DNA from 3 places in the Parabacteroides vesiculifaciens genome. Region 3 is predicted to be linked to each of the others. Evidence: riboswitches for the same ligand, from Rfam matches in the RefSeq annotation. Region 3 holds a riboswitch; each other region holds the start of a gene.

Region 1 (10,200 bases), 2.1 Mb from region 3:
AACGGATGCAGTGTCTCCTGGCCAACCATTTCATTGTACTGGCAAATATTATCCAGTTTAATAATTTCTCCCATAACCCTTTTTATTTGTTTCTCTACAAAAATAGTATATTTTTCCCTTCTTATCCTATATGTTTCAGTACTTCGGTAATAATGGTAGGCATAACCGTAATTTGTATACAGTCCGAACCGCAGTTCTGGAATACTTTTGCAATAAAAAATAAGAAGATGAAGAAAAGAACATTTTTATTAGCAATGGCGGGTATGTTAGTCACTGGCCCGGAAATATTGAAGGCGCAGTCCTCGTCTGCAAAAAAGAAAAGCCTGGTGGCCTACTTTTCCCGCCGGGGTTATAATTACCTGGACGGCGAGGTCGTATTCCTGGAAGTCGGAAATACGGAAGTGGTCGCAAAGAAGATTCAGGAGTTGACGGGTAGCGATTTGTTTCAGATCGAGACGGTGAAGACATACCCGGCCGGCTATCACGAAACAACAGAAGTAGCCAAGAAGGAACAGAATGAAAACACCCGTCCGGAGCTAACCCGTACCGTCAACGGAATGGATGATTATGACACGATCTACCTCGGATATCCCAACTGGTGGGGGACAATGCCGATGGCCGTACATACGTTCCTCGAATCTTATGATTTTGCAGGGAAAACGATTATCCCCTTCTGCACTCACGAAGGTAGTGCAATGGGACGCAGCGAAGGAGATATAAAGAAGCTCTGCCCGGAAGCCAAAGTCCTGTCCGGCCTTGCCATCAAAGGCGGAAGTGTCAATAAATCGGACGAGAAGATCGCCGCATGGTGCAAGGTTTCCGGTAATAATGGTAGATAAACCGGTAATTTATGTATTAGCAGTCGGTATAATCAGGTATAACTTTGTATTTCACAGTGTGATGTAAGTACACAAGTATCGGTTCAACCTGTTGTGAAATAGGTTGATTCCGATGTATGTTTTTATGAATCGGAAAGGCGAGATAATGGAATAAGTCATTACCTTTGCAGCCGGTTTAGAAAAAAGATGAATTATGACACTACCGGAAGATCCGATGATGCTCTTTAGCGTTATCAATATGAAACTGCGTGATAATTATTCTTCTCTTGATGAATTGTGTGACGATATGCATATCAAGAAAGAAACACTCGTCCAGAAACTGAAGAACGTAGGATTCGAGTATAGCCAAGAGAATAATAAATTCTGGTGATTGCGGGAATGGGGCTGTCTCATTTTTTTATATTCCATACGGCAAGAATGATTTTGTGATTTGTAAGATTTATTTGTATATTGATCCCGCAAATTGCATTATGGTTATGAATAGTTGTAGGAATATAAAAGTAATAGTTGCCGGATTGGCGGGGACATTAGGATTGCTTTTCGCATGCGTACCAGGTTCCCGTCCGGAATTGAGCGATAAGGAGCTGGTAGGGAAACAGCTCTTTTTTGACGAATCGCTGTCGGAACCGGCTGGACAGTCATGCGGTACCTGCCATGAACCGACGAAGGGCTTTGCCGATAAATACGGACGGATCACTTCGGAAGGGGCCGTGAAAGGCTTGTTCAGCAACCGGAATTCCATGAGCTGTTCGTATGTGGCGTATGTCCCGGCCTTGTATTATGACGAGAAAGAAGAAACCTACGTAGGCGGCTTGTTCTGGGACGGCCGGGTGAACTCGTTGGAAGAACAGGCCGGACAACCCTTCATCAATCCGTTGGAAATGGGGAACAAGGACGGCCGGATGGTTACTGAGAAAGTCCGGCGTGCAACCTACTATCCCGATTTTGTGCGGGTATATGGAGAGATAACCTCCGATGATTCCCTATATGCCAAAATACTGGATGCGTTGGCGACTTATGAACGGTCTGCCGAGGTGAACCCGTTCACCTCCAAATACGATGCCTATCTGGAAGGAAAATGCCGGCTTAGCGAGCAAGAGATGGAAGGACTTGACTTGTTCAAGGAGAAAGGCCTTTGCGCCGAATGCCATATCCTGGAAAACGACGAGCGCGCCGGTCGTGTCCTGTTTACCGACCATACATACGATAACCTCGGAATCCCCTCCAACCCTGACAATCCGTTCTTCAGGGTTCCCGCTCCCTACAACACGGCCGGACGGGACACGATGGACCTGGGGTTAGGGGCTTTCCTGCATGACAGCACCGAGTTCGGCAAGTTCCGTGTACCCACATTACGCAATATAACCCTGACGGCCCCTTACGGGCATAACGGCTATTTCAAGACACTTGAAGAGATAGTCCATTTCTATAATGTGCGTGACGTGGAAGAATACCCGGCCCCTGAATATGCAGAGACTGTCAACCGCGACGAATTGGGGAACCTCGGACTCACACCGGAGGAGGAAGCGGCCATTGTCCTCTTTATGCATACCCTGACCGACGGATATCAAATAGATTGATCCATATTGTTTTTTTGTATACATTTGCTGTCATTTAATAAAAAGTGAAAGAGATATGAAAACAAGATTGATGATGTTCATGGCGGTTGTCGCTTTGTTCGTTTTAAGTGGTTGTAGCGATTCCAAAGAGTCGTATATGAAAGATTTCAAGAAGTTTATCGAGAAGGTGGAAGCTGCCGGGAGCGATTACACGGAAGAAGACTGGAAGAAAGCCGATGAAAAGTATGAAGCCTTTACCGGTGACCGCTATGAGAAGTTCAGTTCCGAACTGACGATAGACGAGCAGGTGGAGATCACGAAACTGAAAGCGACCTATGCAACCCGGAGAGGACTTTCGACCTTAAAGAACGGAGTTGACAAACTTCTGGATAGCGATATCCTCAAAAAGGAAAAGAACAAAAAATAACGTTTGAAGAGTCTGATACCATGAAGCTTAAATTATCCTTTTTGGCCCTTTTTACCCTGTTAGCCATTTCGGCAAAAGGGGCGGTTGTCGATACGTTGGCTGTTTATAGCGAGGCAATGAAGAAAAATGTCCAGGTCGTTGTCGTTTCTCCGGAGAATAATCGTGTGCCCAAACCGGTTATCTACCTGTTGCACGGATATGGCGGGAATGCGAAAACCTGGATTTCTATGAAGCCGGAGTTGAAAGATTTTGCAGACCGCGACGGCCTGATCTTTGTCTGTCCCGACGGCAAGAACAGTTGGTATTGGGACAGCCCGAAAGATCCGTCCTACCGTTATGAGACATTCGTCACTTCTGAATTAGTCAAGTATATCGATTCCAAATATCCGACAGTGAAAGATCGCTCCGGCCGTGCTATTACAGGGTTGAGCATGGGTGGACACGGAGCTATGTGGCTATCTTTCCGTCATAAGGATGTGTTTGGCGCCGCCGGAAGCACGAGTGGCGGAGTCGATATCCGTCCGTTCCCCAACAACTGGGAAATGAGCAAGCAGCTCGGAAACGAGAGCGACAATCAGGAGGTCTGGAACCGTCACACGGCAATCATGCAGATCGACCGTATCAAAAACGGCGAGCTGGCTATTATCTTCGATTGCGGTTACAGCGATTTCTTTTTCGAAGTGAATAACGACTTCCACCAAAAACTGTTGAAATATAAGATCGACCATGATTTCCTGGTCCGTCCCGGATCGCATAACGGGGAGTATTGGAAGAACTCGATGGATTATCAGATCATCTTCTTCAAGAAGTTCTTCGATAAAAACAAAGGAAAGAATTAGCCAGGTATGGTCTGATTGCAAAACACCTATGTTTTTCCGCGAAACATAGGTGTTTTGCATATAAGGATATGGAGGCTCTTTTTTAGCTCAACCCTTCTATCACGCCGTTCACGATGTCGATACGTTTTGCCTGCGGGTCTTTCGGCAATCCCGGCATACGCATGATCTCGCCCATGACAACGACGATCATCTCCGCACCGTTGTTGATGATGATGTCACGCACTTTCAACTCGAAATTCTTGGCTACCCCGTATGCTTTCGGGTCGGAAGAGAACGAATACTGCGTCTTGGCTATACAGATCGGGTAGTGGGAGATGCCGAGGCTTTCGATCTGTTTGATTTTCTTGTCCGCCAATGTCGTGTAGACAACGGAGGCCGCCCCGTAGATCTGTTCGGATACCTTTTTGATTTTCTCGCGGATCGGTTCGCTGTCTTCGTATATATATTTAAGCGGGGCGGAAGGTTTCTTCTCGATCGTGTCGACCACCAGTTTCGCCAGCTCTGCGCCCCCGTCGCCTCCGTCGGCAAATACGTTATTCATGCAGAAGCCTACGCCTATCTCGCGGCAATGTTCTGCCACCAGAGCGATTTCTTCGTCCGTATCGGATGCATACCTATTGAAAGTGACGATCACTTCCTGACCGAAACGTTTCATATTTTCAACATGCTTGTCCAGGTTAGCAAAGCCGTTTTTAAGACCTTCGATATTCTGTTCCTTGATCTTGTCTTCCGGTACTCCTCCATGTAGCTTCAAACTCTGGGCCGTTGCCACGATAACCGTCAGCTTCGGCGTCAATCCGGCTTTCCGGCATTTGATGTCGAAAAACTTTTCGGCTCCCAGATCTGCACCGAAACCGGCTTCCGTAATGACATAATCGCCATACGTCAGCGCCATCTTGGTAGCCAGGACGGAGTTGCAACCGTGTGCGATGTTGGCGAATGGGCCTCCGTGTACGAATGCAGCCGTGTTCTCGGTTGTCTGCACTAAGTTGGGCAAGAGGGCGTCTTTCAGCAATACCGTAATCGCTCCGGCTACGCCCAGATCGTTAACGGTGAAGGGCTTGTCGTCGTTCGTATACCCCAGCAGAATATTGCCGACACGGCGTTTCAGGTCCTCGATGTCCGTTGCCAGGCAAAGGATCGCCATGATTTCCGAAGCGGGCGTGATGTCGAAGCCCGTCTCCGTCGGTACGCCGTTGGCCGATCCGCCCAGGCCGGAAACGATGTTGCGCAGGCTGCGGTCGTTTACGTCCAGGACGCGTTTCCATTTAATCTCTTTCAGACCTTCACAGGTGTTACGTGTCTGGTAGATGTAGTTATCCAGCAGCGCCGTGATCATATTGTGGGCGGAAGTAACAGCATGGAAGTCTCCCGTAAAATGCAGGTTGATGTTTTCCATCGGCAACACTTGCGAGTAGCCCCCTCCGGCAGCTCCGCCCTTCATACCGAAGCACGGGCCTAATGAGGGTTCGCGCAAGGCGACGATCGCCTTTTTACCGATCTTGTTCAGTCCCAATGCCAGCCCGATCGAAACGGTCGTCTTGCCGATACCGGCTTTCGTAGGGGTGATGGCTGTGACCAGGATAAGATTGTGTTGTTTGATTTTCTCTTCGTCAATCAGATGGAGAGGTATTTTGGCGATGTATCTGCCGTAATTCTGAACTTCTTCGCGCGGGATGCCTAATCCGGTTGCGATTTCTTTTATCTTGCGCAGAGAAATCTCTCTTGCAATTTCTATGTCCGATTTCATGTCTTATGTAAGTTTAAGTGGAAAACAAAAGTAAATATATTTTTATATAATAACAAAATGAAAGGTCAAGTAGTTTTAGATATTATTGAATGATCATCAGGGAAAAGTATGGGAATATTTTTTCCTGAATTTGTTTACGGTCGGAGGTATAAAACTCTTTTCCGGTCCCCACATTTTCGAAATAGTGGAAGTTCACCTGCGGATGTAACCGGATGCAGGTATGGACGGCCTCCACGCATTGGGACAGCTTCATGATGACGACCACATAACCGGCCTCGATCTTTTCCGACAATTCTTCCGCCGTCAGCATTCCGGGTATGACGATGATCTGTTCTTCCTGTTTGACGATATGCAAGCCGGCCAAAGCACCTGCCGCAATGAAGGCGGGGATTCCGGCGGTTCGTTCCACTTCGATCCGGTTCTCCCTGAATTTGTCATATATATATTGTATGGATGAATAGAACCCGGCATCGCCTTCCGCCACAATGACCACCTTTTTCCCTTCATGCCAGGCGGAAACAGCCTTTTCATACAAGGCGTCGTAGGCTTTCCTGGCTTCGGTGCGGTCTTTGCTCATCGGGAGCGTGAAGAGCCGGATTGCGGATTCACCGATTTCCAGTTCCTCGATAATATGGGCTGCGCGGGAGAGGGGTTGCCCGCTTTTGTTCATGGTGGCAGGGCAATAGATGATATCGGCCTGTTGTAGCTTTTTCAAGCCTTTCAGGGTGATCAGTTCCGGTTCTCCCGGGCCGAGCGATACGAAGCAGATGGGGTACGACATTATGCGTTTTATTTATTTGGTGCGCAAAAGTGAGGAAAATCGCGGAACTTTCCAAATCCGCATTCCACAATTGTGGGGATAATATCCACACTCCCCGTTCTACAGGCTTTAATGTCCCGTTTGTTTCATCAGGTTGAAACTATCGTTTCAAGCGGAGACACTTTTGTTTCTGATATTGAAACTAAAGTGTCCTGCAAGGGAAACATTTACGGAGTTATGGAGAGTATTTACGGAGAAAGAGACCGTTTTTATGTTCTTTGGCATATAATTTGTATTTAATGGGGCGATTAGAAAAAGGTAAATAGATTGTTTAAAATTTTAGGTTATGAAGAAGTTGGTATTAATGGTGACTATGGTGGTTTCATGTGTCTTTATGTCTCAAAACGGTTATGCGCAGGCAGGACAAGACGGGAATACGGATATCGATATGTTGAGTATGAAAAATTTCTATGCCGTCGATATCGTCGATGTGGATCTTGCCGCACAGGAAGCAATTTACAATGCGTATGAGAATTGCCTGATCAAAGAAGTGTACAAATCGAATGGCAGCGGCAGCCCTATCCAGTATAAAGTCTCTCTCGAAACGACCGATCAGCGAAACCTGGTTGTTGCTTTCGACGAAAGCGGCCGTGTACTGAAGGTCATGCCGGAAGACGAATATCTGGCAGCCCGTAAGGAAAACAGATAAATCATCATTCTTTCTTCTTTTTTTATTACTTTTGCCGCTGAAACAGGTTCTGTTATCCTTTTCTGGATATGGGATTAAAAGGGAACCGGGTGGAAATCCCGGACAGACCACGCTGCTGTGAAACTTCGGGAACATACCGGCAATACTCTATGCCACTGATCGGGGGATCGGGAAGGTGTCCGGGATGGAAGTAAGTCAGAAGACCTGCCGTTTCGGTTTGGAAGAGTTTTGTCCTCGTGGGGCGGACAAGGTTGCCCGGTTGTAATAAAATAATATTGAATATGAAAAAATGCCTGGCAGGGTGTTACCTGCTCATGTCGTTGTGTGTCGCATCTTCGTGTACGACTAAAAACAATCAACAGACCGGTAAGGTGGAGACGGCGGAAGAAAGCACGTTCTCCGGTGTCCGTATCGTACCGGGGTATGCCCGTGGTTTCGAATTGTCCTATCGGGACGGATATGTCTTGGTGGATATCCGGGACCCGCAGAATGAGGAGAGCACGACTTTCCATTATGCACTTGTCAGGAGAGGGATGAAACCGGCCGGCATCCCCGGATCATATACCGTGATCGAGACACCCATCAGGAGTGTTATCTGCATGACCTCTTTGCAGTTGTCCAATTTTATCAAGATGGGCGAACTGGACAAGGTAGTAGGAGTGACCAGCACCCGGCATCTGTTCAATAAGGAGATGAACGAACGCCTGGAGAGTGGAAAGACCGCCAAGATCGGCATAGAAGGGAATTTTGACAACGAAGTGATCATGAGCATGAACCCCGACCTGATCCTTGTCTCGCCTTTCAAACGGGGCGGGTATGAGACATTGAAGGATGTCGGCATCCCTCTGATCCCGCATTTAGGTTATAAGGAGATGACGCCGCTGGGACAGGCGGAATGGGTGAAGTTCGTCGGCTTGTTGTTAGGACAGGAGCAAAAGGCGAACGAAACGTTCGACGCCATCGCGATGCGTTATAATGAATTGAAGGAACTAACGGCGGAAGGAAAGGTGAAGAAGCGCCCGGTCGTGCTGAGCGGTGAGATGCGGGGCGGGAACTGGTATGCCGTGGGAGGGGAGAGCTTCCTCGCCCAACTGTTCGAGGATGCCGGAGCCGACTATTTCCTGAAAGACGACAAACGCTCGGGAGGTGTGACGCTTGACTTCGAAACTGTCTACAACCAAGGTGACGAAGCCGACTATTGGCGCATCGTGAACAGCTATCCGGGCACATTCAGCTATGAGGCGCTGAAGGAGCAGGACCCGCGTTATGCCGATTTCCGTGCTTTCAAGGAGAAAGGGATTATCTATTGCAATATGAAAGATACGCCTTTTTATGAAAGTATGCCGACCGAGCCGGAGGTCGTGTTGGCCGACCTGTTGTATATATTCCATCCGGACCTGCTGCCCGATCATACTCCCGTTTATTATGCCCGACTCAAATAAGTTGCACGAATGAGACATTCCACTACTTTTCTGATGTTGCTCATCGTAGCGTCTATCTTAGCCCTGATGTTCCTGAACCTGGTGCTGGGATCGGTGTCTATTCCTTTGAAGTCTGTCTGGAACATTGTCTGCGGATTGGGAGACGAGCCGGTGACCTGGCAGAATATCGTCTGGAAATCACGTCTCCCGCAGGCGTTGACAGCCTTAGTGGCGGGAGCGGGCCTGGCGATAAGCGGCTTGCAGATGCAGACTGTTTTCCGGAATCCGCTGGCGGGTCCATCCGTGCTGGGGATCAGTTCCGGAGCGAGTATGGGCGTGGCTTTTGTGGTGCTGTTGAGCGGTAGCCTCGGAGGGGTGGCACTTAGCAAATTAGGGTTTATGGGAGAGATCGCGCTTTCGATTGCGGCTGTGATCGGTTCACTGTCGGTGATGGCGTTGATCGTATATGTGTCGCAGAAGGTGAAGGGGAACGTGACTTTGCTGATTATCGGTGTGATGATCGGCTACGTGGCGAATGCGGTGATCGGCGTGCTGAAGTTCTTCAGTGTGGAGGAAGATATTCGCGCCTACGTGATCTGGGGCTTAGGCAGTTTCTCCCGTGTTTCCGGCAATCAGATGATGCTGTTTGTCGCGATCATGGCGATTCTGATCCCTTTGTCATTCCTGCTGATCAAGACACTGAACCTAATGCTGCTCGGTGACGGTTATGCCCGTAACTTGGGGCTGAATATCAAGCGGGCACGTCTTCTGGTTATCACCTCGGCAGGAGTGTTGACGGCGATCGTGACGGCCTATTGCGGACCGGTCATCTTTCTGGGCCTGGCTGTCCCGCACCTTTGCCGGGCTATTTTCCAGACGTCCGACCACCGGGTATTGATGCCTGCCGTTCTGTTTGCCGGTGCTGCGCTGGCACTCGCCTGCAACCTGATCGCCCGGATGCCCGGCTTCGAAGGGGCTTTGCCGGTCAACTCGGTGACTGCCTTAGTTGGAGCCCCGGTAGTGGCTTCCGTGCTATTCAGCAAACGTAAGAACGAACTGAACGAATGATGAAGCAAGACACGATTCATATAAACGACCTTTCGATCGGCTACCGGACGAAGAACGATACAAAGTTGGTGGCGAGCCATATACAGGCCCGGATCTATAGTGGTGAATTAACTTGTCTTTTAGGGGCGAACGGGGTCGGTAAGTCGACGCTCTTACGCACGTTGTCGGCTTTTCAGCCGAAGTTGGGAGGTGAGATCGCCGTCTTGGGACGTGATATGGACAGCTATTCGGACAAAGAGTTAAGCGCAACGATCGGTGTTGTCCTGACGGAGAAATGCGATATCCGGAATATGTCCGTACGCGAACTGGTCGAGATGGGACGCAGTCCCTACACCGGTTTCTGGGGGCGGTTGGGCAAGGAGGATAAGCAGGTCGTGGAAGAGTCGATCGCCCTGGTACGGATCGAGAACCTGGCTTACCGCATGGTGCATACTCTCTCGGACGGGGAGCGGCAGAAGGTCATGATCGCTAAAGCACTGGCCCAGGAAACACCTGTGATCTTCTTAGACGAACCGACCGCTTTCCTTGATTTCCCAAGCAAGGTGGAGATCATGCAATTGCTCCATCATCTGACACGAAGCACGAATAAGACGATTTTCCTCTCCACGCACGACCTCGAACTGGCGCTCCAGATAGCTGACAAGATCTGGCTGATGGACCGGACGAACGGGATTACGACCGGTACGCCCGAAGATCTTGCCCTGAGCGGATACCTGAGCGGCTTCTTTGCCCGCAAGGGAATCGTGTTCGACACGGAGACTGGCTTGTTTCGTATCGATAACCAGTATTCGAAAGAGATACGTCTGACCGGTCACGGACAGAAATATG
Region 2 (10,200 bases), 1.7 Mb from region 3:
AAATAAACAATCCTTTACCCTGACATCAGAGTGATCTCTTATCTTACAAAATCAGGAGAAGAGGTAATGCTTGCCAACAGCCCCGCACAAGCATCCTCCAAGAGGTCGAGGACCAGTTCGAAACCTTCTGCCCCGCTATAGTAGGGGTCGGGGACATAGTCATATAGTTTGCTCCGGGAATACTCCGTCATTTGATGTATCTTTTCCACGGATTCCAAATCCGGAGCTTTCCGTTTGAGGTCGTCTATGTTGCGGTTGTCCATGCCGATGATCAGGTCGAAATCGAAAAAGTCTTCCGTACATACCGGGCGGGAAATCGAATCCAACTTATATCCCCTGCGGGCAGCATGCGAGCGCATACGCGGATCGGCCTTTTCCCCTTCATGATAGCCTATTATCCCGGCAGAATCGACCTTGATCCGTCCGTCTAATCCCGCATCATGAACCAACTTCTTCATCACGGCCTCGGCCGACGGCGACCGGCAAATATTCCCCAGACACACAAACAACACTTTATATTCTTTCTTCTTTTCCATCATTTCTATTTTCAATTTTCAATTCCTAAGCCGGATCCACATCGTAATGCACAATCAACTGCTTAAACGGCAGATAACGTTGCATCTCGGCATGCACGGACTCCAATATCTCGCGCACCGGAGCGATCGCGGCGGCAATCTCTATCTTTAAAACTATTTTCCGGATATGAAGGGTTTGCACACGCGTTATCGGCGGAGTGACCGGCCCCAACACACGTTCACCCAGACGACGGCGGAGGTTTTCGGCATATAAAGCCGATAACTCCTGCAAAACAGAATCATTCCGGCTACGCAAGACAATCACGATCAGGCGATAGTAAGGCGGATAACGGAACATGCTCCGCTCACCCAATTGAAGACGCACCATATCCTTATAAGCGAAACGCTCCACCATCCGGATCAGAGGATGATCGGGCCCCGATGTCTGCAAAACAACCGTTCCCCGCTTATCCCGTCTTCCTGCACGTCCGCCGACCTGCACCATAAGCTGAAAGGCCCGTTCATGGGCACGGAAATCCGGGAAGTTCATCAGGCTGTCCGCATTCAGGATACCGACCACACTGACGTTCCCGAAATCCAAACCTTTCGATAACATCTGGGTTCCGATCAATATCTGCGTTTTGCCTTTCTCGAAGTCGGCTATAATACGCTCGTATGCCGTACGGGTACGGGCGGTATCGAAATCCAAACGTTCGACCTTGGCTGAGGGGAAAAGAGTTGCAATCTCCTCCTCCACCATCTCGGTTCCGAACCCCATCGTACGAAGTTCAGGACTCTGACATTCCGGGCATTGGTGAGGCAACTGGATTTTATAGCCGCAATAGTGGCATACCAGTTCGTTACGGAACTTATGATACGTCAGGCTGACATCGCAATTGACGCAATGGGGAACCCAACCGCAGCTCTTGCACTCGATCACCGGAGCGAATCCCCGTCGGTTCTGGAACAGGATCGCCTGCTCTCCCTTTCCCAACGCTTCGTTGATCTTTTCGACCAAGACCGGCGAAAAGAGCGTATCTTTCATGATCTTCTTACGCCTCAACTCCTTGATATCGACCGTCAGCATTTCCGGCATCAGCTGGTCGCCATAACGGGTGGCCAGTTCCACCAGGCCGTATTTGCCGGTAGTGGCATTAAAATAAGAATCGATAGAGGGAGTGGCAGAGCCCAACAACGTTTTAGCCCCATGCATGCTTGCCAGCACCAACGCCGCATTCCGGGCATGATAGCGCGGAGCCGGGTCCTGCTGCTTATAGGTATTCTCATGCTCCTCGTCTATAATAATCAAGCCTAAATCTTTGAACGGCAAAAACAGGGAAGAGCGGACACCTAATACCAGCATCGGTTCGCCCGTATGCAACAAGCGGTTCCAGACTTCCACCCGCTCGTTATCTGAAAATTTGGAATGATAGACCAGCAGCTTATCGCCGAACAACTTGGCAAGCCGTTCCGTGATTTGGGTGGTAATGGCGATCTCGGGCAACAAGTACAAAACCTGGCGGCCCATCTTCAGCACCTCGTCGATCAGGCGCATGTAGACTTCCGTCTTCCCGCTCGAAGTAACGCCATGTAACAAGCAGACTTCTTTCTCCCGGAACACCTCATGTATCTCCCCATAGGCCTTCTCCTGTGCCGGACTTAAAGGGTTAAGAGGTTGCAGGCGGCATACCTGGACCTGCAATCGTCCCACCTCTTTCTCATAACTTTCGAGCACACCCCGTTTCAGCAAACCGTCCAATATGGCAGGAGAACAACCGCTGCTCTCCAGCAATTCCTTCTTCGACAATTCGCGTGCCAGTGCCGGATTAAGCGCATGACTGAGTTCCAGGAAGCAGATCAGCAGGTGTTCCTGCTTCTTAGCCCGCTTGAGGTCGTCAAATACGGATTGCAGAGACGCACGGCCGTGCGTCTCTGCATCCTTATATGTTTCGGCAAGACGGATAAAGGTCTGCATCTTCGGCACAAAACCCCGTTTCATCTCCTCGCTCACCTCGACCGCACCTTTTGCCATCAGGGAGGCGACAACGGGCACGACATTCCGCAATCCGGTTTTCTTTTCCAGTTCGGAGACCGTCAGTTTCAGGACACCGGTAAAGGCATCCAGCACGGCCTGTTCATTCGGCCTCAAAGGACCGTCGGCTTCGAACTCTTCATTATAGGTAACGGCCGTTTCGCTCTCCAGCTTCAGACCGGAAGGCAAAGCCGCCTTATAAACATCTCCCAGTTTACACAGGTAATAGGATGCAATCCACTTCCAAAAACGAAGTTGCGGACGACGGAGCACAGGCGTGGCATCCAGTAAGGCGTAAATCTCCTTCGTCTCATACTGGCTATCGCCCCCACGCTCGTGCACATCCATGACGATAGCGGTATAGTAACGCTTCTTTCCGAAGTGGACGATCACCCGGCAACCGGGTGTCACCGTCTGTTCCAGATCGGGCGGTATGCTATAGGTATAGCTGTTCTCCAACGGAAGCGGGAGTATGACGTCTGCGTACTTCATTCTTATTCTGTTTATATAATAAACCTATTGTTCTTCGCGATGCCAAAAGTAACAAAAAAGGCCGGACTCTTAAAGCCCGGCCTCCGTTTATCTGATCACGAATCTTCTTTATTCCTTTTTAGAACAGGATGGCGGCCGTAACAGACCAACCGCGATTCTTACCGTTTAATTCGAACTTGGATGCGCTATAATCATCCGTCAAACCGAGAGCATAGTTAAAACCGACCTGCAAATGTTTGATCAGTTCCACACCGGCACCCAAGTTCAAACCGGCATTGAAACTCTTTGCCTTCAACTGGTCTCCGACCGATCCCGGAATATCCCAGAACTTATCGCCTCCCACACGGAAACCGACATACGGACCGGCAGCCAGATAGCCTTTGACAATCGGCAAGCCGAATTTCCATTTTAGGTTGACCGGCACATCTATATAGTCATTCTTAATGTCTTTCTCGCTCTTCACGCCTATCCCTTTTTGCGAGTACAGGATAGCCGCATCAAAGCCCACTCCCATCACCGGAGCCATCACCTCCACCATCGGACCGATATTAAATCCAGTCACATTATCCTTTCCGACAATGTCCTTGTTGAAATGGACAGACGAAATATTCAAACCGCCTTTTATACCGAACTTAATCTGGGATTTCGCAGGCACGGCAATCAACGCCATTACTGCCAACAATATAAGCCCTACAATCTTCTTCATACTTTTTCTTTAATTAGTTAATACGAATTACAAATAAACGCACTTTTCCAATAATAAACAAATATCACCGCCTAAGTGTTGCCGCCCGTAAAAGGAAAGCATGAACCGGGGGCGGAGCTCATCCCGCACACAGGTTCATGCCTCTTTTCCTAATTATTATGGCAAAATAATTAAAAACAAGAACAATAGGCTACGGGAAACGGAGATTAAGAAAGGCAAAAGCCTGCGGCTTCACTGTTCTCTTCCGGCCTTTCCTCGAAGCCGTCGAAAATATATGCGTTGCAGGTCTTCTGACTTACTTCCGGTATGAGCGCCTTCCCAACTTTTCGTCAGTGGCATAAAAGAATTGCCCAATCCGTCTATGAAGCTTACAGCAGCGGGACTGTCCGGGATTTACACCCGATTCCCTTTTAATCCTTTTCCGCAGATTGCGAAGCAGGAACAATGCATGGGACAAATATAAAGATATTTTCCATATATTTCCCATCTTCTTATAGAAAAATAAAGCTATTACCGACTTTCGTTTTTTCCGCTAAGCCTTGCGGTAAGCCTCGACGGCCTCCTGAACGGAGCCGTACATCAGCAGCAAATGGCGGGACTGGTCATAGGGAAGGCCCAATTCTTCGGCGACCATACGGGTTCCACGGTCTATAAGTTTCTGATTGGTGAGTTGCATATTGACCATCCGGTTTCCTTTTACCCGTCCAAGCCGGATCATGACGGAAGTGGAGATCATGTTCAGGATCATTTTCTGTCCCGTACCGGATTTCATACGGGAACTGCCGGTGACGAACTCCGGGCCGACAATCATTTCGATTGCCACATCGGCCTCCGCCGCCATCGGCGAGTCGGGATTGCTGGTGATCGAGGCGGTCAGGATGCCCTGTTCGCGTGCTTTGCGGAGGGCGCCGGTCACATAGGGAGTCGTCCCGGAAGCTGCAATGCCGATCACGGTATCTTTCGTATTGATCTGGTGCTCCAACAATTCTTGCCAGCCGCGTTCCTCATCGTCTTCGGCATTCTCCACCGGATTGCGTAGGGCGGTATCGCCACCGGCTATCAAGCCGATAATCAGAGAGGAAGGCATCCCGAACGTCGGGGGGATTTCAGAAGCGTCCAAAACCCCCAAGCGTCCGCTGGTTCCGGCTCCCAGATAAAAGATACGTCCGCCCTGCTTCATCCGGGGTACGATCTGCAGAACCAATTCTTCTATTTTGGGGATCGTCTTCCGGACGGCCAACGCCACCTTCTGATCTTCCGTATTGATATCTTCGAGCAGCTCCCGGACGGATTTCCGTTCCAGGTCGTTATAGCGGGAATCCTGTTCTGTTATCTTGATGAATGACATAGCTTATTACGATTTGCAGGTGCAAAGCTACTAAAAAATATCACATTCATATATTCGTAAACTTCAGGCAGACCGGCTTGCTTACCCGGATGTTTTTTCCCGTATCTTTCAATAAGCCGCTTTGCTTGTCTATTTCATACACTTGCACGACATTGCTGTCCCGGCAGGCGCAAAGCAGGAACTTGCCGTTGGGAGTGATAATGAAATTACGCGGATGGATGCCGGTTAGCTGATAGCCGGCTTTCGTCAGTTGCCCGTCTGCCTGATCGATAGAGAAAATCGCGATGCCGTCGCCTTTCAGACGGTTGGAGGCATACAGGAAACGGCCGTCCGGCGTGATGTGTATATCGCCGCTACCGGAGACGTGCAAGGTGTCGGCTTCGATAAACTGGACCGGGGTCAGGTTGCCCTTGTCGTAATTCATAACAGCGACGCGTCCCGAAAGCTCGCTGATCAGGTAAGCCCATTTCCCGTTCGGGTGGAAAACCGTATGGCGGGGTCCTTCTCCTGCCGGCAGGCCAAAGGATGCCGGCGTGCCTTCCCGGAGGCTCAAGCCCTCACCGGAAGCGATGATTTCGTATTTATAGATTCGGTCTGTTCCCAGGTCATTGGCATACAAATAGTTCCCATCCGGCGAGGTGTAGACGCAATGCAGGTGCGGGACTGCCTGGCGTTCGGACCCCGGCGTGCCTCCTTCATACGCATATACTTTTGCCGGTTGCAGAGTGCCATCGGCCGAGATCGGGAAAACACTGATGCTCCCGCCGTTATAATTGGCCGTGGCAGCCATCCGGCATTTACTGTCCACCCAGATATAGCAGGGAGCGCTCCCGTCCGTCTTCTGCTCGTTCATCAGAGAAAGCGTTCCGGTGCTTTTGTCAAACGAATAGGCGCATACCTTTGCATCCGGCACGGCCGTTTCACTTACCGAATAAACAAACTTGCCATCCTGGCTCACGGCTAAATAAGAGGGGTCCTGAATACCCGACAGGCTCTTCACCGGCACAGCCGTCCCTTTCTCCACATCGAACCGATACAGATTGATACCCGGCTCCGACGCATCGGCATACGATCCGACAAACAAAAACAATTCACTCTCCTTTTGCATACACGATGTTATTGCCATAATTAACAACCCAGCTAAAAAATACTTTAATATCGACATACATCAAAAATTTATTATTTATAAAATACTGTGATATCTGATCAAACCATGAACCGGACTTTGAACGACCGTACCTAAACGAAGCCCGAACTCACGGACTATATCTCTCAATATATCCTGGTAATACCAGGCAATGGAGCCTATTAGATGGACTGGATGATCCTGACGGCAATCATATTGCATGACATTGCGGGCAAAAAAACCTCGAAAACTATTGCTCACCAGGTTATAGATCGCCGGATTTTCTATATGCCGGATTAAAAAAGGAGATAAACTTGCCAGGAAACGATTCGGAAAAGGTTGTTTATAGACCTTTTCCATAATCATAGCCGGTGTCAGGCCGAACTCCGCAAAGAAAGCCTCTTGCAAGGCTACCGGCAACTGGTTCTTCAACACATCCCCTACCAGCAATTTACCAAGCACGGCGCCGCTTCCCTCATCTCCGAGGATAAAACCTAAGGGAGATATATTCCGGACGATCTCCTTCCCGTCATACAGGCAGGAATTGGAGCCGGTCCCCAAGATGCAGGCAATGCCGGGGCTATGGCCACAAAGGGCGCGGGCGGCTGCCAGCAAGTCGCTGCCTACTTCTACCCGAACGGGCAGATAACAGGTGATAGCCCTGCGTAAAACCTCATTTTTTTCGGGAAATGCACAACCGGCGCCATAAAAGTAAACGGCTTCGATAGAGTCATATTTCTTGATTTGGGGGATCAAATTGTCCCTTATTTCAGCCGAAATCTCTTCTTCCGTCTGAAAAAAAGGATTTATCCCCCGTGTTTTGATCCGGTCTATTTCCTGATTGCCGGACACAACGCTCCAGTCGGTTTTCGTAGAACCTCCATCCGCAATCAATATCATTTTCGTTCCCATACAAAACTAATATTTTTAGTTTCCTCCTTGTTTCTTCTTTTTCCCAAATTCAGGATCGATCTTCAGGCAGGCCGTGACAAGCAATGTGACTAAGCAACATCCCATCACCCACCAGAAGAAGTTTTCGTATCCGATCTGTTCCTGCAACCAGCCGGCCGCCATTCCGGGAAGCATCAGGCCTAAGGCCATGAACGCCGTACAAATGGCATAATGGGCCGTTCTATGCTCTCCATCAGAGTAATAAATCAGATATAACATATAGGCCGTAAAACCAAAACCATAGCCGAACTGTTCGATAAAAACGCAAATGTTGACGATCCACAAACTTTCGGGCAAGGCACTGCTCAAATAGATAAAGACCGCGTCGGGCAGGGAAATTGCCAACGCCATGGGCCAGATCCATTTCTTCAATCCTCCGGCCGAAGCAGCGATACCTCCCAATATTCCGCCCAAGGTCAAGCCGATCGTCCCGATCGTCCCGTAGACCCACCCGATTTCGGTCGTCGAAAGCCCCAAACCTCCCACTTCGCGTGGATCGACCAGGAAAGGCGTCACCAATTTGGCCAACTGGGCTTCCGGGAAACGGTATAACAACATGAACAGGATCGCGACAAAGGCTTGTTTCTTTTTGAAGAAGGAGGCGAAAGTTGCGAAAAACTCTTTAAAAATAGTGGAAGGAGTCACCGTTGCAGAAGGTTTATCTCCTTTCGGACATGGGAGTATATACCGGTGATACAGGAACAGAGCTAAAAACAGCCCTCCTAAAATAAAGAACGTAATAGACCAGGCAAGCGGAATTTTCCCCGTACTGTTTTCCAGGAATCCGGCAAACATGACCAACACACCCTGCCCGGCTATAATCGCAATCCGGTAAAACGTGCTACGGATGCCGACAAAGAATGCCTGTTCATGCGAATCGAGGGCCAGCATATAAAACCCATCCGCCGCAATATCATGCGTGGCGGAACTGAAAGCCAGCAACCAGAAGACGGCCAATGAAGCCTGGAAAAAAAACGCCGTCGGGATCGTAAACGCAACTCCGGCAAGCCCGCCCCCGATCAACAATTGCATAGTGACCACCCACCAGCGCTTGGTCTTCAACAAGTCCACAAAAGGACTCCAAAAAGGTTTGATCACCCAGGGCAGATTCAGCCAGCTCGTGTAAAGGGCGATATCGGTATTCGATACTCCCAGGCGCTTATACATCAGGACAGATACGATCATCACCGCAACATAAGGTATTCCCTGCGCAAAATACAGGGAAGGAACCCAGAACCAGGGGGACCGTACGGATGGTTTATCAGACAAAGGTTTAAATGGTGTCATGCTTCTTCTCTTATTTTCCGGATGAGTTCATTCTTCTCTTCCTCGGTTATACTCACCTCCTTCCAGACCTTTTCCAAATCGGCAAAGGTCACTTTCTTGAAGTCCTTTTCCAAAGGGACTACAAACAAACCGGCCATCTCGACCGTTGCCGGACTGATCAGGATATTGGCATCTCCTTCGGCATAATAGCAGGAAGGACGCAATTCTCTCCGGGGGAAGATACAAGTAATCCAAGCGTCTTCCTCCTGCCATACCAACAGGTTCATCATCGGTTCGTAATCATCCGGTTTGACCGGCATCAGATCGTAAAACAGTTCGAAGACGGCAACCGCCTCACCTTTATTTTCCGACACTAAGAAGAAACTGACCGGAAGATGACCGGAAGAAGCATAGAAACCGGTCCGTTCACTTTCCCAGACCACCTGTTTCGGGATGTTCTGCCAATTTCTCACAACCGGAAATTCTTCTTTCCTTCCTGCCTGAAAATGCAAATGGTCCGGGGCTGAAGCACCACATTTCGGGCCATTATAAAACAGGGCATATCCGGGCAAATCTGAAGTCAGGTCCAGCATATCCCCGAAATAAGGCCTTATCTGCTGTTTTTCATGCCACCGCAAAGGGACGGTCAGATGATCTTCGAAAATCGGATAAGGGTTTACCAATATCTCAAAGGCATCATTATATGTCACTCCCTTTTGTTCTTCCGGCCGGTGGCAGAAGAAACAAGGACGCGCCTGCAAAGATTCCTTGTCGATCTTTGCGGCCGAAGAACGAATCCGTTCAGGGTTGAACTGAAGAACCGTTGTCCTGTAATCATCCTGGAAATAGCGCGTCTGTACATTTGCCAAAGAAGCATAATTCTCCCTTGCCAGTTTCCAATCCTGCTTTTGATAGAGAAGAAGCAAGTCTATCTGTTGTACCAAATCATTCATAAACTTCGTGTTTTCACGGTTGTCCGCGGCTTTCCCGCATCACAAATGTAGTGAAAAAAAGCCGACCACACACCTTTATCATTGGACAACCCAATTTATTCTTAGGAAAACGTATCTGCATAGGCATAAAAAAATAGCTGAGCGCGTAAGCATCCGCCCCGGTACATCATCCTTATCCAAATCAGTAGGATCCTGGGCTATAACTTCGCTTGTAAAGACTATATGTATAAAAGCAGCAAGGGTTGCCGCCTGAACCAAGCGACAACCCATCCTACCAATTTTCATAATTAAAGTTTCAAACGTGTACGTGTTTATTTGTGCCCAAAACGTGAAAGAATTCGTCTTTACATATAAACCGCCACCAGTCACCCCTTGATGTTCCCATCGGACAACGTTGCAAAGGAACGCATTTATAACCAGCCATCCTATATTTTAGACGATTATTACTTGCCGTTTTACATGTTTGAGAGCATAAGAAGCAGTGCCTTGGCCTGGTCATGGGAGGGATTACGCTTCTTTCCAGTTGAAAGGCAGCAGGCTCGAGTAGTCGTTAGCCACTGCCAGGCGTTCGTCTTTCACCCTGATGAGCGCGTCCTGCATCCATTTTTCGGGATTGACATTGTTCTCTTTGCAGCAACCGATCAGTGTGAAAAAAATGGCGGCGGCATGGGCGGCTTCGTGGGAACCTGAAAAAAGGGTATTCTTACGGTTCAGGGTTAGGGGACGGATGCTTCTTTCCACTGCGTTGGAGTCGATATGGAAGTCGGCATTAGTCACGTATAGCGATAATTGCTCCATACGGGCATAAGTG
Region 3 (10,200 bases):
TTCTTTTTTATTTGTTTTCGAGTAACCGGCTACGGAGGTCCCGTAGCTGTGTCGCATAGCTGGCATCTATCCGGTAGTTCCCGATGCGCAGGCGGAAACCGCCGATCAGTTCCGGTTGTACGATGCCGGAAAACTCAATAGTGCTGCCTGTCTCTTCCTTCAGCTTGTTCTGGAGATGTTCTTTCACCTCCTCGTCGACCGGAACGGCGGTACTGAATTGTACACGGGTGATGCACTTGTCTTTCCGGTACAGGTGGATATAGATGTGCGCCATGAAGAGCAGGAAGTTTTCCCGTTTATGCTGAAGTACCAGGCGGATGAAACGTTCATACAGGTCCGAAACCTCTATGCCGCCTGCCGCCGTCAACAACTTGAGCTTCTCCTTTGCCGGGATGATCGGATTGCCGAGGGCCACCCGCAGCTCCGGCTCGAGCGAGAAGCTATCTGTTAGCATCTTCATGTCATCATATACCCGGCTCTCCTGTCCTTTCTCCTTTGCGAGGGAGAAAAGGGCTTTTGCATACCGGGAAGAGATTGTTCCTATATCCATACGTTACGATTTACAAAACGATACCTCATCCAACAGCCGGTCGATGATTTGTTGTTGTTCCTTGTCGCGGCTGATCTTTTCTTTCATCACCTTCTCTGCTATGGCGATCGAGAGGTCGGCAATCTCCGAACGGACTTCACGGATTGCCTTTTCCTTCTCCTCGCGGATACGGCGGGCAGCCTCTTCCACCTGCAAACGGGTTTCGGCGGCAGCTTTCCGGTGAGCTTCGTCGATGATTTGTTCCTTTTCGGCAAAGGCTTCTTTCAGGATGGCATTTTGCTTTTCCTTTGCTTCGGCAAGTATCCTGGCTCCTTCGGCCTGGATATTGGCGAGCTGTTCGTTGGCCTGGCGTGCCGTTTCAAGAGAGTTGTCGATATAGGCTTTCCGCTGCTCCACTGCCTTGATGATGACAGGGAATCCATATTTGGAAAGGACGATAAAGACAATCCCGAATGAAACGATCATCCAGAACAGAAGCCCCGAATCCGGTGTTAATAATGACATGGCCTGTACTTTTTATTGGAACAAAGCCAAGAAACATACCACAATCGCAAACAACGCCACACCTTCGATCAAGGCGCCCATGATCAACATGGAAGTACGGATTTCCCCTGCGGCGGACGGTTGGCGGCCGATCGATTCGACCGCACCTTTTCCGATCAGCCCGATACCCAGACCTGCACCGATGGCAGCGAATCCGGCTCCAATTGTTGCACCTAATTTTGCCATGCCCATTCCGGCGGCAGCTTGTAATAAAATAGTCGATAACATAGTGTTTAACTTTAAATTTGTAACCAGATAATTTTAATATTGTTTTTCTCCGCCCTGACGGCAGATTGTTATTCTTTTATTCTTGCCATCCCGATGTAATTGGCAGATAGCAAAGTGAAAATATAGGCTTGCAGGCACGCTACGAACAGTTCTAAGCAATTCATGAATGCGCAGAACAGCACTGAAACGACCGTCATTCCTGCATTGACGGCGAACCCCATCGAGGCCGTGATGAAAATCAAACAAGTTAGCGCCAGAATGATCGAATGGCCTGCCATGATATTGGCAAACAAACGGATCATCAGGGCAAACGGTTTGGTGAACACTCCGAAAAACTCGACGAAGGGCATGATCGGCAACGGCAGTTTCAGATAGATCGGCGCTTTCGGCCAGAATATCTCTTTCCAGTATTCCTTTGTCGCAAACAGATTAACGGCTATAAACGTACACCCGGCCAGTACCGCCGTGATAGCGATGTTTCCGGTGATATTGGCACCTCCCGGAAAGACCGGTATGATTCCGATCAGGTTGTTGATCAGGATGAAAAAGAAGGCGGTCAACAGATAAGAGGAAAACGGCCTGTATCCTTCTTTCCCGATCGATTCCCTGATCACGCTGTCCTGGACATAAGATATGATTGTTTCCATCACCCCTGTGAATCCGCCCGGAACCTGGTTGGGATGTTTCTTATACCAGCGGGCTGTCCGGAGAACCACGAACAACAGGATGCCGCAACTCAGAAACAAGCCGCATACATTCTTCGTCAGCGACAAATCGATGGGGCGAACCTCTTCTCCGCGACTGTTCTTTTCCACCACCTTTCCGGCATGTTCGCCTTCGGAGGCGAGATAGTAGTCGTGATGCACCTGCCCGTGATGCAGATGGTGGGAGAGGAACAGATCCCATCCCCGCTCTTCACTCTTGACCAGTACCGGCAACGGGATTGCTATTTCTTTCCCGTTCCATTCGGTAATGTGCCAGGTGTAAGCATCCTGGATATGCGAAAAGACAATCTCCTGAACATCGACGCCTTTTTCTATGGTATCTGCATGGGCCGGGACCAAAAAGCAGAGCCACATCAGCAACACTGGCCATATCGACCTGTTATTTTTGATATTGTTCATCATTTTCCTCTTTCTCCCTTTTCATTCTTTTCCTTTCAAACAGATAAACCGTATATGTTTCCAATCCCAGATAAATAAAATAGAAAAGCATCAGCGTGAAGCCGAACATCTTCAGGTTTTCTCTGACCAATGCGGCATACAGCCACAGAAAAATAATCGCAAGCGTGAATTTGCAGAACCGCACTAACATAAAAGCCGTTATGGTCATATCGCCGTTGTTCTTTTTTACCCGGTCGAGTATGAAAGTCATAACTAACCCCATCACCCAATAAAAGATCGGGATGGAAGGATACCATCTGAAATAATGTTCCGGCCAGATTGTGTATAACAATACTCCCAATATCACACCAATGGCTACATTGATTAGGGTTATCAACCCCATCAGCTTCATACTTAACCATCCAGTCATGTCATATACTTTTTATTTATTCGATACAAACGGATATATAATCTCCTTTTACCTCTACGAATCCGCTCTTGATAGCCTGTTCACCTGTTTTACCATCCTTTTCATATCGGATGGTTCCCTGGCGGAGGGCCGCTATCAAGGGGGCATGATGGGGGAGGATATCAAATGAACCGGCTGCTCCCGGAAACGAAACATGTTCTGTTTCGCCTTCGAAAAGAATGCCGTCCGGTGATACAATTTCCAGTTTCATATCCGTTTAGTTTGCTTGTTCTGCCAATCGTTTTGCTTTTTCCATCACGTCCTCGATCGTGCCTACGTTCAGGAAGGCCTGTTCGGGGATGTTGTCGGTTTCTCCGTCCATGATCATCTTGAATCCGCGGATTGTCTCTTCGATGGGGACCATGACGCCCGGCACGCCGGTGAACTGTTCCGCTACGGAGAACGGCTGTGAAAGGAAACGCTGTACACGGCGGGCGCGGTTGACGGTCAGACGGTCTTCGTCGGAAAGCTCTTCCATACCGAGGATCGAGATGATGTCCTGCAATTCCTTGTTGCGTTGAAGGATCTGTTTCACACGCTGTGCCGTTTCATAATGCTCTTTGCCGACAATCAACGGGTCCAGGATGCGCGAGGTGGATTCCAGCGGGTCGACGGCCGGATAGATACCGAGCTCGGTGATCTTGCGGCTCAATACCGTCGTGGCATCCAGATGCGTAAAGGTCGTTGCCGGAGCCGGGTCCGTCAAGTCGTCTGCGGGCACATAAACAGCCTGGACGGAAGTGATGGAACCTTTCTTGGTGGAAGTGATGCGTTCCTGCATGGCTCCCATTTCGGTTGCCAGTGTCGGCTGATAACCGACGGCGGACGGCATACGTCCCAACAGGGCGGAAACTTCCGAGCCGGCCTGCGTGAACCTGAAGATGTTATCGATAAAGAAAAGGATGTCCTTCGTTTCCCCTTCTGCTGCCAGGTCACGGAAGGACTCGGCGATCGTCAGTCCCGAAAGGGCTACGGAAGAGCGGGCTCCCGGCGGTTCGTTCATCTGTCCGAACACTAATGTAGCCTGCGACTTGGCCAGTTCGTCGTAATCGATCTTCGACAAATCCCAATGACCTGCCTCCATGCTTTTCTTGAATTCGTCGCCGTAGCGGATGACTCCGGATTGGATCATCTCGCGCAGCAGGTCGTTTCCTTCACGTGTACGTTCGCCCACACCGGCAAAAACGGAAAATCCGTTGTTCTTCTTTGCGATGTTGTTGATCAGCTCCATGATAAGGACCGTCTTGCCTACGCCGGCTCCCCCGAACAGACCGATCTTGCCTCCTTTGGAATAAGGTTCGAGCAGGTCGATCACCTTAATGCCGGTGTACAAGACTTCGCGGCTGGTGGTCAGATCTTCGAACTTAGGCGGTTCGCGGTGGATCGGAAGAGCCCCTTTCCTGTCGAGTTCGGTCATCCCGTCGATGGGATGCCCCGTTACGTTCATCAAACGCCCTTTTACCTGGTCGCCGACCGGCATTGTGATGGGCGAACCATATGAAACGGCTTCCATTCCCCTCTTCAGCCCGTCTGTCGTATCCATTGCTACGGTGCGGACCGTGTTTTCCCCAATATGCTGCTGGACTTCCACAATCAGAATTTTTCCATTGGGGCGGGTTATCTCCATTGCGTCGTGAATACGGGGAAGCGTTATCTTTTCTTCCTTGTCATTATCGAAATGAATGTCCACGACCGGACCGATAACCTGTGAGATATAACCTTTTATTTCTCCCATACAATCTCTTTTTTCCTTAATCCTATTCAAATCTTCGGCTGCAATATTACGAATTATGAATTTCCGAAAACCGGAAATATTACTTTTTGATTCTTTTTGTACTTAGTTAGATATTCAACTAATTTCAACCTCTTCTGAAATAAACCAATTGTGTTCTGAAATAAACCAAAATGACAGGAATCGCTTATTTTGTAAATTGTAGAGAAAGAAGTTCCTAAGCGGGAAGTGACGTTTTGCCGACAAAAAACGGGTAGTATGTTTTGTATTGTTAAACGAGAAGGCATTTATTCTATAATCAGTGGCGGTGATTATAAAATCAGTGCCAGCGATTATATAATCCCAACCACCGATTATATAATCAGTGCCACTGATTACAGAATAAATGGCATAGTTTGTGTTTTTTATTGGGAGAGTGTGTGGCTTTTTCTGAAGGGAAACCTATTTTTTTATGATGATTGGAGACGAGGTTGCACGCAGATCGGATTTTTTTCCATACCTTTGCATTCGGATTATGGTGTAACCGTATTTGCTTCCGCTGACGGTTAGTAAAAGGGAATCCGGTGAAAGTCCGGAGCTGTACCCGTAGCTGTAAGTTCTGAAACCCCGGCAAATCTTGTTGCCACTGACGGGAAAGGGGAAAGCTGAAAGTGGAAAGTTGAAAGTTTAAATGCGAATAACTCTCAACTTTTAACTCTCGACTTCCGACCGATTCGTTGGGAAGGCTGCCGTTAGTTGGTAATTGTCCGTTATCAATTATCAATCGAAAAGGGGAGAACAAGCCAGAAAACCTGCCATTATTCGGTATCCGGTTCCTCGGGTAAAGGGACTGATGAATCGAAAAGGTATGCAGAATTTATTAATAAAACGATTGTCGGGCTTGTTATGTGCCTGGCTGTTTCCGCTTGTCGCTTTGTATGCGCAGGTAGACACGACGACCTATCACCAGCTTTCGGGTGTCGAGGTGCTGGGAAAGGTACGCCCTTCCACAACCCGCGAGAGCACGCCGCTCCAGGTGATGGACAAGGCCGGGATCGAACGGCTCGGTGTGCAGGATTTGTCGGAAGCCGTGAAGCGCTTTTCCGGTGTGACCGTGCAGGATTACGGGGGTATAGGAGGCTTGAAAACGGTTTCCGTCCGCAGCCTCGGCGCCAAGCATACGGCTGTCAGCTATGACGGGGTGACGGTGACGGACGCGCAGAGCGGCCAGGTGGATATCAGCCGCTTCTCCTTAGATAATGTCGATATGATCTCCTTGTCGATCGGCCAGGCGGATGATATTTTTCAGACGGCACGGATGTATGCGTCGGCGGGGGCGTTGAGTATAAAGACTGCGGCTCCCCTATTTAAGGATAAATCCTATAATGCTTATGTGAAACTGAAAGGTGGATCATTCGGCTTGTTCAATCCGGTGGTCCGTTATGAGCAGAGGATGGGAAATCGTTGGTCCGCTTCTCTGCATGCAGATTGGTTGAGTGCAAAAGGGGATTATCCTTTTACATTGGTAAATGGTAAGGAAGTTACAGAAGAAATACGTAAGAACAGCGATGTGCAATCTCTTCGTCTGGAAGGAAATGTGTATGGTAATTTCGGACGGGCTGGAAAACTGAACGGCAAGGTGTATTATTACGATTCGGAACGGGGACTTCCCGGCTCGGTAATCCTTTATAACAGTAATGCCCGTGAACGGGTGTGGGATAATAACTTTTTTACGCAGCTTCATTATGAGAATGAGTGGACTGACCGCCTGAAGTTCCAGGCAAATGCCAAATACAATTATTCGTTCAGCAAGTATCGGGATATCAGTAATAAATATTCAGGAGGCAAACAGGAAGATTTGAATACTCAGAACGAGTATTACGGATCGGCCGGAATTTTGTATACGCCCTTTTCTTCTATTTCTTTTTCGTTGAATACGGATATCGCGCGAAATACGTTGGACAATAATTTTGTAAAGGCTCCGGCTCCCAAACGTTGGACTTCGCTTACCGCATTTGCCGCACAATATAAAAGTCCGGTATTGACAGCAACGGCCAGTTTGCTGGGCACTTTTATAACAGACAAGGTGGAGAATGGAGACAGGCCGGCTGATAAGAAAAGGCTTTCTCCGGCAGTAAGTCTCTCCTGGCGTCCGTTCGCGGAACAGTCTTTCCGTATCCGGGCTTCTTACAAAGATATATTCCGTGTCCCGACTTTTACGGATCTCTATTACTTGCGTATGGGGAATGTCAATTTGAAACCCGAAAAAGCAACTCAATATAACATTGGACTTACATGGAATGACGAGATCGGCCCTTTTATACGCTTGTTGAGCGTTTCTGTTGACGGGTATTACAATAAGGTGAGTGATAAGATTGTCGCTATTCCGAATATGTACATCTGGAAAATGATGAATATGGGGGAAGTCGAAATCAAGGGGATAGATGTAAACCTAAGTGCCAATATACCTTTATATATATATAAGGATATGTCCCTCTTGCTTTCGTCCGCTTATAGTTACCAGGATGCAATCGACGTTACTGACCCGGAAGACAAAAACTATAAGGACCAGATACCTTATACCCCGCGGCATTCGGGATCTGTTTCGGTATCGTTGGAGAATCCTTGGGTGAATGTGACTTATACGCTTGTGGCGGCAGGTGACCGTTATGCCCTTCCCCAGAATATTGAGACAAATCGAATTGACTCGTATCTCGAACACAGCCTTTCTGTAAACAAGAGTTTTGCATTGAAGAAGTGTGCGTTCAGGGTTCAGGGGGATATCCTGAACCTGGCAGACAAAACGTATGATATTATTCAGTATTATCCGATGCCGGGGCGTTCGTGGAGACTTAGTTTAAGTATTACATATTAATAAGATAAAATAGAAATGGTATGAAAAAGAAAAGCATTCTTTTAGTTTCAGTCCTATGTGCACTGATGTCTTTTGTCTTTACCGGATGTAAGGATGATGATGAAAATCAGCCTACTGTTCCGACAGAAGTTGTGACTGGGGTCACTTTTACAGATACGGATCAGGTCGAAGGAGCGATTAAAGGTACATTGAAATGGACTGCCCCGGGAGATGTATCAAATATCACGAAATATGTTATTTATCTGTCTGCCGATGGAAAGGGCAGAGATACGAAATTGGGTGAAGTTGAAGTCGGAACAAACAGCTATGCAATTGAAACCAGTATAACTGCCGATACCTATATTATAGTGGTTGCCTGTAATGCGCAGGGAGAATCAGATGCATTGGCAAGTGTGAAAATCCGGGATCTCACGCCGGAAAGCCCCGGGCCGGAACCGGAACCTACAGATAATGGCGGTATCTATTTTCTGAATAGTGGAAAGATAGGTAGCAACAATGCAGGTCTTTCTTGTTTCAATCTGAATACGTTGACAATGACTGTTGATACGTTCATGAACGTGAACGAAAGAGGCTTGGGAGACACGGCTAATGATATGATTGTATATGGTTCTAAAATGTATATAGCCGTTTATGGTTCCAATATCATCGAAGTGACAGACTTGAGCGGTAAATCGATCAAACAGATCAAATCGGATGGCGATGCCTTATTACCCCGTTTCTTTACAGCTAACGAAGGGAAAGTGTATGTGTCCTTGTATGATGGTTATGTAGCCCGTTTGGATACGGCTTCTTTGGAAATCGAACAAAAAGTAAAAGTCGGCCGTAACCCCGAACAATTGGTAGTTGCCAATAATAAATTATATGTGGCAAACTCAGGAGGTCTGGATTATAGTACGCCGCTCGGGTATGATAAGACTGTTTCGGTTGTCGACCTGGCTTCTTTCCAGGAGACGAAGAAGATTGAAGTGGTTATAAATCCTACAAACTTGGTGACAGACAGCCAGGGTGATGTCTATTTGGTATCTACGGGTGATTACGGTGCGATACCCAATACATTCCAACGTATCGATAGCAAGACGGATGAAGTTACAATCATTACGGAAACAAATGCAACGGAAATGGCTTCCACCGGCGATAAGCTTTATATGATCTATTCACAGTATGATGCAAACTGGAACCAGGTTATCTCGTTTATTTCTTATGATGCAATAAATGAGAAGGTTATTTCAGATAACTTTATCACGGATGGAACCTCTATTGCTAAGCCGTATAAAATCGGTGCGGATCCGAAAACAGGCTATATTTATATTACTGCTTCCGATTATAAGACAAATGGCGATGTGTATGCATTTGATGCGAGCGGTAAAAAGGTATTCCAGTTTGAGGTTGGTTTGAACCCTGTTAAGGCTGTATACGTAAAACGATAAAAATGAGGTTGCTTGCTTCTTTCCTTTTATTGCTCTGCCTCACGTTAAGTTGTAATGTGAGGCAGAGTTCCCATTCCGAAGAATCCCTCTCCTCCGACACCATCCGCTATGCCCAAGGTTTTACCGTGCATCGCTTCGATGATTATACGGCTGTTGAAGTGCGTGACCCGTGGGATAGCACCCGCTTGTTGCAACGTTATCTTTTGATAGACCGTGACCGGCCTGTTCCCGGAAACCTTCCGAAAGGAACGGTCGTGCAGGTTCCGGCGCAGAATATCGTGGTTTATACATCCGTGCATGCAGCTATAATCGAACAGTTGGGAGAAACCGAACGGATCATAGGCGTTTGCGAACCTCGCTATATGGACACGCCTTCCATTCAGGAGGGGTTGAAAGCCGGACGGATTGCCGACATGGGAGAGGCGACCGCGCCGAATGTGGAGCTGATGATCGACAAAGGCGCCGAGCTTGTGATCGTTTCCCCTTTCCAGAATAGCGGCTACGGACCTGTCGAGAAACTGGGAATACCTATCCTCGAAGGAGCCGATTATATGGAATCGTCGCCTTTGGGACGTACCGAATGGATTCGTTTCTACGGGATGTTGTTCGGCAAGGAAGCATTGGCCGATTCTATTTTCAGGAATACGGAAAAAAACTATCTCGACCTGAAACGGCTGATAACGGCCGATACGTTCCGCCCCACCGTTATTTCCGAGAAGAAGTTCGGCGCATCCTGGTTTATGCCGGCGGGAGAAAGCTATATCGCGAATATGTACGCCGATGCCGGAGCCGATTATGTCTTTAAAGATCTCCCCGGAGCCGGAAGTACGCCATTGGCTTTCGAAACGGTGCTCGACCGGGCCATCCATGCCGATATGTGGCTGATTAAATATAACCAGTCCAAAGATATGACCTACGGCGACCTGCGTGCCGAATATACGCCGTACGAAAACTTCGATGCCTTTAAGAACCGTCGGATTTATTCCTGTAACACGGGGCTTGTTCCTTATTATGAGGAATTCCCTTTGCATCCCGATTACCTGCTGAAGGACCTGATCTGGGTATTCCATCCGGAATTGCTACCCGGTTACACACCCCGTTATTATCGGAAGATGCAGGATTAGTTGCCCTGATTTTAAGATCGGATCATTGGTGTTTTGAAAAACAGATGCCTGTCTTTACCCAAAAAGGTAGGCATCCGTTTCCGAAAAGACGCCTACCTTTTCCCCGCTCCCCTATAGCCTTTTCCTTGCTTCCCTATAGCCTTTTTCTAAACAGCCTAAAGGCTATTTAT

What was found. Region 3 has a riboswitch for cobalamin ahead of ACPYIV_RS13670 (TonB-dependent receptor plug domain-containing protein). Riboswitches for the same ligand answer to the same signal wherever they lie in the genome.
Region 1: another riboswitch for cobalamin. It lies ahead of ACPYIV_RS05320 (ABC transporter substrate-binding protein); the one in region 3 lies ahead of ACPYIV_RS13670 (TonB-dependent receptor plug domain-containing protein).
Region 2: another riboswitch for cobalamin. It lies ahead of ACPYIV_RS20445 (porin family protein); the one in region 3 lies ahead of ACPYIV_RS13670 (TonB-dependent receptor plug domain-containing protein).

The regions. Positions count from the first base shown of each region.
Region 1 is NZ_CP187555.1:1,325,815-1,336,014, forward strand. It holds gene ACPYIV_RS05275 (helix-turn-helix domain-containing protein) at 1-74, opposite strand, end outside; gene ACPYIV_RS05280 (flavodoxin) at 228-839, shown strand; gene ACPYIV_RS05285 (DUF4250 domain-containing protein) at 1,033-1,209, shown strand; gene ACPYIV_RS05290 (cytochrome-c peroxidase) at 1,316-2,419, shown strand; gene ACPYIV_RS05295 (DUF6565 domain-containing protein) at 2,475-2,825, shown strand; gene ACPYIV_RS05300 (alpha/beta hydrolase) at 2,846-3,664, shown strand; gene ACPYIV_RS05305 (formate--tetrahydrofolate ligase) at 3,747-5,414, opposite strand; gene ACPYIV_RS05310 (precorrin-2 C(20)-methyltransferase) at 5,497-6,195, opposite strand; gene ACPYIV_RS05315 (hypothetical protein) at 6,521-6,883, shown strand; cobalamin riboswitch at 6,910-7,109, shown strand; gene ACPYIV_RS05320 (ABC transporter substrate-binding protein) at 7,165-8,325, shown strand; gene ACPYIV_RS05325 (FecCD family ABC transporter permease) at 8,335-9,372, shown strand; gene ACPYIV_RS05330 (ABC transporter ATP-binding protein) at 9,372-10,200, shown strand, end outside.
Region 2 is NZ_CP187555.1:5,083,702-5,093,901, reverse strand. It holds gene ACPYIV_RS20460 (HD family phosphohydrolase) at 1-6, shown strand, start outside; gene ACPYIV_RS20455 (low molecular weight protein-tyrosine-phosphatase) at 39-536, opposite strand; gene priA (replication restart helicase PriA) at 562-3,039, opposite strand; gene ACPYIV_RS20445 (porin family protein) at 3,158-3,745, opposite strand; cobalamin riboswitch at 4,009-4,207, opposite strand; gene murQ (N-acetylmuramic acid 6-phosphate etherase) at 4,278-5,093, opposite strand; gene ACPYIV_RS20435 (lactonase family protein) at 5,140-6,258, opposite strand; gene ACPYIV_RS20430 (ATPase) at 6,277-7,119, opposite strand; gene ACPYIV_RS20425 (MFS transporter) at 7,147-8,457, opposite strand; gene ACPYIV_RS20420 (DUF4922 domain-containing protein) at 8,454-9,389, opposite strand; gene tnpC (IS66 family transposase) at 9,897-10,200, opposite strand, start outside.
Region 3 is NZ_CP187555.1:3,408,287-3,418,486, reverse strand. It holds gene ACPYIV_RS13705 (F0F1 ATP synthase subunit delta) at 8-550, opposite strand; gene atpF (F0F1 ATP synthase subunit B) at 554-1,054, opposite strand; gene atpE (ATP synthase F0 subunit C) at 1,067-1,321, opposite strand; gene atpB (F0F1 ATP synthase subunit A) at 1,390-2,448, opposite strand; gene ACPYIV_RS13685 (hypothetical protein) at 2,426-2,854, opposite strand; gene ACPYIV_RS13680 (F0F1 ATP synthase subunit epsilon) at 2,871-3,104, opposite strand; gene atpD (F0F1 ATP synthase subunit beta) at 3,111-4,628, opposite strand; cobalamin riboswitch at 5,124-5,438, shown strand; gene ACPYIV_RS13670 (TonB-dependent receptor plug domain-containing protein) at 5,473-7,479, shown strand; gene ACPYIV_RS13665 (DUF5074 domain-containing protein) at 7,500-8,906, shown strand; gene ACPYIV_RS13660 (ABC transporter substrate-binding protein) at 8,909-10,030, shown strand.